Regions from separate parts of the Comamonas testosteroni genome, predicted to be linked through region 2. Evidence: predicted binding sites of a transcription regulator. Region 2 holds the regulator's gene; the other holds the start of a gene.

Region 1 (4,629 bases), 1.0 Mb from region 2:
CCCGTGACCTTCACGGTGGGGATCTGGTACTTGTCCACCACATCGGCAATGCGGCGCAGCTCGGAGGCCGTGGTCTCGCCGCCCCACATGCGCGGAATCACGCTGTACGTTCCGTCCTTCTGGATATTGGCGTGGCTGCGTTCGTTGATGAAGCGGCTTTGCGGGTCGTCCCTGGCTTCCTTGGGCCAGGTGCTGATCAGGTAATAGTTGACGGCCGGGCGGCAGGAGGCACAGCCATTGGGCGTGCGCCACTCCATGAAGCGGAACACCGCATCGGTGCTCAGCAGCTTGTGATCGCGGATCGCATCGCGCACGGCCTGGTGCCCGTGGTCGGTGCAGCCGCACATGGCCTTGGTCTTGGGGGCCGCCGAGTAGTCGCCGCCGGCCGTGAACATGATGATCTGCTCCACCAGTCCCGTGCAGGAGCCACAGCTGGCACTGGCCTTGGTGTGCTTGCGCACATCGTCGAGCGTGAACAGGCCCTTGTCCTTGATGGCCTTGCAGATCGCGCCCTTGGTCACGCCGTTGCAGCCGCAGACCTCGTCGCCGTCGGCCATGGCCGCGGCCTTGCTCTGCCCCTGGTGGCCGGTATCGCCGAGATTGGATTCGCCGAACATCAGCTTGTCGCGGATATCAGCCACGCTGCGGCCCTCGCGCAGCAGCTTGAAGTACCAGCTGCCGTCCACCGTGTCGCCGTACAGACAGGCACCGACCAGCTTGTCGTCCTTGATGACCAGCTTTTTGTAGACCCCCGCGTAGGGGTCGCTCATGAGAATTTCCTCGGTATCGCCGCCGCCCTGGAAATCGCCTGCGGAAAACAGATCGATGCCCGTGACCTTGAGCTTGGTCGAGGTCAGGGAACCCAGATAGCGGCCGATGCCGAACTCGGCCAGATGGTTGGCCAGCACCTTGCCCTGCTCGAACAGGGGCGCCACCAGTCCGTAGGCAATGCCTCGGTGTGCCGCGCATTCGCCCACGGCATAGATGCGCGGATCGGTCACGGTCTGCAGCGTATCGCTGACCACGATGCCGCGACTCACATGCAGATGCATGGACTCGGCCAGTTCGGTGCTGGGACGAATGCCCACGGCCATCACCACCAGTTCGGCGGGTATCTCGCTGCCGTCCTTGAAGCGCACGGCGCGCACGCGGCCGCTGCGTCCTGCGTCTTCGTCGCCCAGCAGTTCCTGCGTCTGCGCCTGCATGCGGAACTGCATGCCGCGCTCGGCCAGCGATTTCTGCAGCATGCGGCCCGCCTGATCGTCGAGCTGGCGCTCCATCAGCCAGTCGCCGACATGCACCACGGTGACCTGCATGCCGCGCTTCATGAGGCCGTTGGCCGCTTCCAGTCCCAGCAGGCCACCGCCGATCACCACCGCATGCCTGAGTGTCTTGGCCGCTTCGATCATGGCCTCGGTGTCGGCAATGTCACGGTAGGCCAGCACACCCTCCAGGTCCTTGCCGGGGATGGGCAGGATGAAGGGCTTGGAGCCCGTCGCCATGATCAGCCGGTCGTACTCGGCGCTGGCGGTCTCGCCCAGGGCATTGACCGCATGTACCGTGCGCCGGGCCCGGTCCACGGCCGTCACGGTATAGCCGGCGTGCAGCAGGATATGGTGATCCTGGTACCAGGACCAGTCGTTGAGCACGATATCGCCGAGCGTCTGCTCGCCGGCGAGCACGGGCGACAGCAGAATGCGGTTGTAGTTGGGATGCGGCTCGGCGCCGAAGACCGTGATGTCGTACAGATCGGGAGCAATGGCCAGCAACTCTTCCAGCGCGCGCACGCCTGCCATTCCGTTACCAATCATGACCAGTTTGGATTTTTTCATCTGAGTCCCCGTGGGCTTGCGAAAAAGGCCTCCCGCGCAGAACCCCTGCGCTTGGCAGCAACACCTCCGAAGAAGCGCCTGTGTCCTGAGACGGCCCGGCAACAAAAAAAGACGTCTGCATGCTTCATGACTTGCATGAGCATGTAGACGTCTTTGTCTTTTGGGTTCTGATCCAGCCTTGCACCATCACCCTGTGGCCCACCTTGGCCACGACAGGGAACATGCAATTGCCATGCCAGCTCTGCCGTCTCGTGGAATGCAGCAGGCAAGAAAGAGATGCACCATCCTTGTGCCTGTGCGCCGCTTTGCTGTGCACCAAACAAACATGGCGCCCCAGGGCGCCATGCAACAGACATCGAGGCGAGGCTCAGGCCGCTTTTTCCACATGGCCCTGGCGCGTGTAGAGAAAGTCGATCACCGCCTTGCGGTAGCTTTGATACTGGGCATCCTCGGCCAGCTCCACCCGGCTGCGCGGGCGTGGCAGTGCCACATGCAGCACCTCGCCAATCGTGGCAGCGGGACCGTTGGTCATCATCACGATCTTGTCGGACAGCAGCACAGCCTCGTCCACATCGTGCGTGACCATCACCACGGTGCTCTGGGTGCGTGCCACGATCTCCAGCAACTCGTCCTGCAGCTTGGCACGCGTCAGGGCATCGAGGGCGCCGAAGGGCTCGTCCATGAGCAGCACCTGGGGCTCCATGGACAGGGCGCGGGCAATGCCCACGCGCTGCTTCATGCCGCCCGAGATTTCGCCGGGACGCTTTTGCGCCGCATGGCTGAGGCCCACCATGGCCAGCGCCGCATCGGTGCGCTGCGCCAGTTGTGCCTTGCTTTCGCGCTTGCCGAAGACACGCTCCACGGCCAGGTGCACATTGCCCCAGCAGCTCAGCCAGGGCAGCAGCGAGTGGTTCTGGAAGACCACCGCACGCTCGGGGCCGGGGCCCTTGATCTCCTTGTTGGCGCACAGCAATGCACCGCCCGTGGGAATGGTCAGGCCGGCAATCAGATTGAGCAGCGTCGACTTGCCGCAGCCCGAATGCCCGATGAGACTGACGAACTCGCCCTTGGCAATGTTCAGATTGATGTCGCGCAGCGCGGGAAACAGGCCCTTGGCGGTCTTGAAGGTCTGCTCCACCCCGTGGATCTCGATGTACTTGGTGCTGAGAGATGTATGCATGAGGTACTCCTTGCTTTTTTCCGAGGCCACCGTGGCGCCGGCTTTGCCGGGCCACCGGTGGTGCCCCCTTGAGGGGGTGACGCGCCCGAGGGCGCGGCTCAGGGGTGGGTTAAGTCTTGACCTCTTCAAACGTAAAGGCCGAAGCCAGCTTGACCAGGGCCCACTCCAGCACCAGGCCCACGATGCCGATCACGAAGATGGCGATGATGATGTTCTTGACGTTGAGGTTGTTCCACTCGTCCCAGACCCAGAAACCTATGCCCACGCCGCCCGTCAGCATCTCGGCGGCCACGATCACCAGCCAGGCCGTGCCCACGGCCAGGCGCACGCCGGTCAACATATAGGGCAGCACGGCAGGAAACAGAATGGTGGTGGCGATCTTCCACTCCGACAGATTGAGCACGCGCGCCACATTCATATAGTCCTGGGGCACACGCTGCACGCCCACGGCGGTGTTGATGACCATGGGCCAGATCGAGCAGATGAAGATGGTCCAGATGGCTGCCGGATTGGCGCCCTTGAACACCAGCAGGCCGATAGGCAGCCAGGCCAGCGGCGATACCGGACGCAGCAGGCTGATCAAGGGGTTGAACATGCGCGACAGAAAGCTGAAGCGTCCGATCGCGAAGCCCAAAGGGATGCCGACCAGTGCCGCCAGACCGAAACCCAGGGCCACGCGCTGCAACGAGGACAGCACATTCCAGCCCACGCCCTGGTCATTCGGTCCGTTGCGGTAGAAGGGATCGCTGAACACCTGCAAGGCCTGCTCCCAGGTCTCCGCCGGGGTAGGAATGCTCTTGCCGGTGCTGCTCGATACCAGCGACCACAGGCCAACCAGCAGCGCCAGCCCCAGCAGCGGCGGCAGGGCCTGACCAAATAGCTGTTCAGCCCATTGGCGCAAGCGGCTGGGTGCCACCGCAACCGCAGCCGTGACCATCGCTTTGGGTTTGATATCTTTTTGCACTTCAGCCTTTACAAGTTCTGCGCCAGAAGCTATCTCTTTTGAAGTTTCGAGCAGCGCATCATTGGCCGCCTGGGCTGCCAGTTGCGGATCGTGCGGGGGGTCGAGTTCGAGCGGCGCGTGAAGTACGGCACTGACCATGATGGTTCTCCTGTCGGGTGGCGGCCTCAGGCCTTGATCTTGAAGCTGTCGGCGTACTGGGCAGGGTTCTTGCCGTCCCAGACCACGCCGTCGATCAGCTTGCTGCTGCGCAGCACATCCTTGGGCACGCTGACCTTGAGCTGGCTTGCCGCCTGCTGGTAGAGGTCGATGCGATTGATCTGCCTGGCCACGGCCAGATAGTCGGGATGAGCCTTGAGCAGGCCCCAGCGCTTGTGCTGGGTAAGAAACCACATGCCGTCCGAGAGATAGGGGAAGTTCACGGCCCCGTCGTTGAAGAACTTCATGTGGTTGGGGTCGTCCCAGGTCTTGCCCAGTCCGTTCTGGTAGCGCCCCAGAATGCGCTGGTTGATGGCGTCCACGCTGGTGTTGATATAGGACTTCTGGGCCACGGTCTCGGCCATCTTGGTCTTGTTCTGCAGGCTGGCGTCGATCCAGCGGCCGGCCTCGAGAATCGCCATCATCACGGCGCGGCAAGTGTTGGGATTCTTCTGTGC
Region 2 (4,629 bases):
CGACAGGGAGGTGCCGCTGGGCACACGCCTGCTGTGATCGGCATATTCAGAGGCAAAATGGCCACCAGCCATTCTCCTGCCTGCGGATACTGCTATGAATATCAGCTTCAACCCTCTGGTGCGCGTGCGCACCGTCACTGCCTTTGTCAACCTGAGCGCCGATGAGGCACATTGGCAGGCCGGCCTGACCCAGGCCAAGCAGCAATGCGATGCCGTGGCCGATGCCATCGAGGCCCGGGGCTATCAGGTGCAGTCCATCCGCATCGTGAGCAACCCGTTCGGCGAATACCTGAACGTCTGCGGCATAGACAGCGCCCTCGCCGGCCTGCAGCGCATTGCCGAAACGCTCAACACCATCAACACCGGCAAACGCCGCATCCGCTTTGCCGTGGGCGAAGCGCGCAATGCGCAGGAAGTGGCCCTGCTGCCGCAGCTGATTGCCGCCTATGGCGACCTGTGCAACGCCTGCGTGAACATCGATCTGGATGAACACGGCTTTCTGCAGACCGACTTGCTGGCCCACAGCGTGCAGGCGATTCAGCAAATCGCGCGCACCACGCCGCGCGGCGAAGGCAACTTCAACTTCACGGTCAACTTCAACTGCGCGCCCGGCATTCCCTATTTCCCGGCCAGCTACCACCGCGGCAAGCACCACGGCGCCCTGGTGCTGGGTCTGGAGACGCCAGACCTCATGGTGGCTGAACTGCAGCAGCTGCAGCAGCAGCGCCTGCAGCTCGATCACGCGGCGTGGTTCAGGCTCGCATTCGAGCGCCTGAGCCAGACCCTGAACGAGCATGCCACTGCCATCCAGCGCTGTGCCGACGGCGTGACGCTGGCCGAGGGCTGGCATATCGCGGGCATGGACACCTCGGCTGCGCCGTCCAAGTCCTGCGCCTCCATGGTCGATGTCTACCAACTGCTGGGCGTGCCCTGTTTCGGCGCCAGCGGCACGGTGGAAGCCTCGGCCCTGCTGACCCGCGTCTTCAAATCGGTCAGCGGCGTGACGCAGATCGGATTCAGCGGCCTGATGCTGGCCGTGACCGAGGACGAAGGCCTGGCCCAGGCCAGTCTGAATGACGAATTCGATATCCGCGCCCTGCTGACCTATAGCAGCGTCTGCGGCATCGGCCTCGATACCGTACCCGTGCCGGGCGACAGCAGCGCCGAGCAGATCGCTGCCGTCATGCGCGATACGGGCACCATGGCTTTTCGCCTCAACAAGCCGCTGACTGTGCGCCTGTTCCCCGTGCCGGGGCTCAAAGCGGGCGACAGAACGGCCTTCGAGAGCGCCGATCTGTGCAACTGCGCCGTACTGGCTCTGCCTTGAGCATCTAACAGGCGGGCTTCTGCGCCTGGCCGTCAAGCGCCGGCAGCTATTGCTTTTGATATTCCCCTACCCCGGTTCTGTTTGACCTGCCCCCATGGTGGCCGCCGGGGTGCCCCCGGTAAAATTGGCTCTTATGGCAAAAATTATCGTTCTGGCACTGGTGCTGCTTTTCTTTGGCTGCGGGCTGTACATGCATCTGCGCGGCAAGGTGCGCCACAAGGTGCTGCGCCAGCTGTTTGATCACTCCACGTTCACGGCGCCGTTCAACGTCTTCATGCTGATGTTCAGCAAGGTACCGCGCACGCCCTACCTGCCCACCAGCACCTTCCCCGAGCTGGCACCGCTGCAGGCCAACTGGCGTGAAATCCGCGAGGAAGCCGTCAATCTGCAAAAGAACATGCAGATCAAGGCCGCCGCCAACAACGACGACGCAGGCTTCAACTCCTTCTTCAAGACCGGCTGGAAGCGCTTCTACCTCAAATGGTACGGCGACGCCCACCCCTCGGCCATGGAGCTGTGCCCCAAGACCACGGCCCTGGTGAAGTCGATTCCCAGCGTCAAGGCTGCCATGTTTGCCGAGCTGCCGCCCGGCGCCAAGCTCAATCTGCACCGCGACCCCTATGCAGGCTCGCTGCGCTATCACCTGGCCGTGCTGGCCCCCAACGACGACCGCTGCATGATCGAGGTCGACGGCCAGCCCTATAGCTGGCGCGAAGGCGAAGGCGTGATCTTCGACGAGACCTTTATGCACTGGGCCGAGAACCGCAGCGAGGGCAACCGCATCGTGCTGTTCTGCGACGTGGAGCGTCCCATGACCAATGGCTTTGCCCAGTGGCTCAATCACTGGCTGGGCAAGAATGTGGTGGCCGCCGCCAGCTCGCCCAACAACGAAGGCGATCCGCGCGGCATGATCAGCAAGCTGTTCAAGATCTCGTTCTATGCGGGCAAGTACCGCCGCGCCTTCCGCAACTGGAATCCGACCTTCTACAAGATCCTCAAGTTCGGACTGATGATCGGCGTGCTGGTCTGGTTTATCTGGTGGCTGGTTTCTTGATAACCCCCTGAGGCGCTACGCGCCTTCCCCCTGGCCGGGCGCCCCCAAGGGGGACGGCGGCATCGCCGCAAGGGCGGCTCTTGCTCGCTGCCCCTGACTTGAGAAATGCCTTATCAAGGCTCCCGCCCTAAATGCAGAACAAGAAAGCCGCTGTGCGATGCATCAGCGGCTTTCTTGTTTCTGCGGTGCCCTACAGCGCCTTGCGCAGCGTGGTCGTCGGTATCTTGAGCTGCTCGCGGTATTTGGCGACGGTGCGGCGCGCGCACTCGATGCCCTGCTCTTTGAGCATATCGGCCAGCTTGGCGTCCGATAGCGGCTTCTTGGCATCTTCGGCATCGACGAACTGCTTGATCAGCGCACGCACGGCCGTGCTGGAGGCACTGCCGCCGGTTTCCGTACCCAGGCCCGAGCCGAAGAAATACTTGAGCTCGAAGGTGCCCTGGGGCGTGGCCATGTACTTGGCCGTGGTCACGCGGCTGATGGTGGACTCGTGCAGGCCCAGGGTGTCGGCGATATCGCGCAGCACCAGCGGGCGCATGGCCAGCTCACCATGCACAAAGAAGTTCTTCTGCCGCTCCACGATGGCTTCGGAAACACGCAAGATGGTGTCGAAGCGCTGCTGGATGTTCTTGATGAACCAGCGCGCCTCCTGCAGCTGCTGCTGCAGCGCCGCATGGCCGTCGCTGTTCTTGTGGCGGCGCAGCACACCGGCATAGATGTCGTGCACGCGCAGACGCGGCATGACCTCGGGGTTGAGCTGCACGGAAAAGTCCATCCGGCCGGCGCCGGCCCGCACCGGACGCACGATGACATCGGGCACCACGATATGGCGTTCCACATCGACAAAGCGACGCCCCGGACGCGGCTCCAGTCTGGCGATCAATGCCATGGCCTCGCGCAGTTGCTCCTCGCGCGCGCCGCACAGGCTGGTGAGCTTGCGCAGATCGCGCCGCGCCAGCAGGTCCATGGGCTGCGCACAGATGGCCTGCGCCAGCAGCAGCCGGTTCATATGCGCCTCGGTCGTGCCCTCGTCCTCGGCGGTGCGGATCAGGTCGCGCAGCTGCAGCTGCAGGCACTCGGCCAGATCACGCGCGCCCACGCCCACGGGCTCCAGGCTTTGCAGCAGCTTCAGAGCAATGACAAAGTGCTGCTCCAGCTCCTCGCGCTCTTCCAGGTCGTCGCCGGCTAGGCTCTGCGCCAGCTCCTGCAGGGAATCCTCGAGATAGCCGTCGTCGTTGAGCGACTCGATGAGAAAGCGCAGTGCCGCCATGTCCGCCGCGCCCAGATGCAGGCTCAGCGCCTGACGATGGAGAAAGTCGGTCAGGCTCTGGTGCTCGCGCGCCAGATCGATGGCATCGGTTTCGTCATCGCCATCGCGGTTGCGTGTGGAGCTGCTGGCCGAGGGCGTATCCCACTCGCTGCTGGATTCGCCGCCCCATTCCCCGTCCTGGCCGTCCATGCCGTCGGCCTCCCAGTTCAGCGTTTCCGGGGTCTCGGCACTTGGCGTCTCCGCTATTGTTTCAGCAGCTGCTTGCGTTTGCTTCGCATCATTTTCAGCATGAATACTGTCTGAAGTGTTGTATTCACTTGCGCTAGCAGCTACATCTACAGGAGCATCTCCCGTAGATTCGGCCTCATCGCCAGCACGTTCCAGAAAAGGGTTGTCGACCAGCATCTGCTCGACTTCCTGCGCCAGCTCCAGAGTGGAGAGCTGCAGCAGCTGAATGGATTGCTGCAGCTGCGGCGTCAGCGACAAATGCTGCGAAACGCGTAGCGAGAGACCTGGCTTCATCGAGGCGCGGCTCCCAGACAATCATTGCAAACGCGCACAGTGCCATGGGTTGGCAGCCGGGTCTCCCCAGGGCAAACCCCGGCGCAGCCGGTCAGGGTCCCTTCCGGGGGCAGCGACCACACAAAGTGAAGGAACGTGGGGGTCATCACATTCTGAAATGTTCGCCCAGATAGACGCGGCGCACATCGGCGTTCTCCACGATCTCCTCGGGCGTGCCTTCGGCCAGCACATGGCCGTCGCTGATGATGAAGGCGTGGTCGCAGATGCCCAGCGTCTCGCGCACATTGTGGTCGGTAATCAGCACGCCGATGCCGCGCTCCTTGAGGAAGCCGATGATGCGCTGGATCTCGATCACCGCAATCGGGTCGATGCCGGCAAACGGTTCGTCAAGCAGGATGAAGCGCGGTTGCGTGGCCAGGGCTCGGGCAATTTCCACGCGACGGCGCTCACCGCCGG

The links. Region 2 encodes sigma-54, which starts transcription at its own class of promoters, with help from an activator protein. Its sites were predicted from a motif close to TGGCANGNAANCTGCTTT; they were not measured.
Region 1: a site for sigma-54 is predicted at 2,053-2,070, ahead of nirB (nitrite reductase large subunit NirB). Genes of this name have one in related genera too.

What each region holds. Positions count from the first base shown of each region.
Region 1 is NZ_CP043568.1:741,460-746,088, reverse strand. Features, by position in the region: gene nirB (nitrite reductase large subunit NirB) at 1-1,832, opposite strand, end outside; gene F0P97_RS03340 (ABC transporter ATP-binding protein) at 2,200-3,012, opposite strand; gene ntrB (nitrate ABC transporter permease) at 3,122-4,114, opposite strand; gene F0P97_RS03330 (CmpA/NrtA family ABC transporter substrate-binding protein) at 4,141-4,629, opposite strand, start outside.
Region 2 is NZ_CP043568.1:5,647,613-5,652,241, forward strand. Features, by position in the region: gene F0P97_RS26015 (tRNA-binding protein) at 1-37, shown strand, start outside; gene F0P97_RS26020 (DUF711 family protein) at 95-1,327, shown strand; gene F0P97_RS26025 (aspartyl/asparaginyl beta-hydroxylase domain-containing protein) at 1,461-2,381, shown strand; gene F0P97_RS26030 (RNA polymerase factor sigma-54) at 2,572-4,173, opposite strand; gene lptB (LPS export ABC transporter ATP-binding protein) at 4,319-4,629, opposite strand, start outside.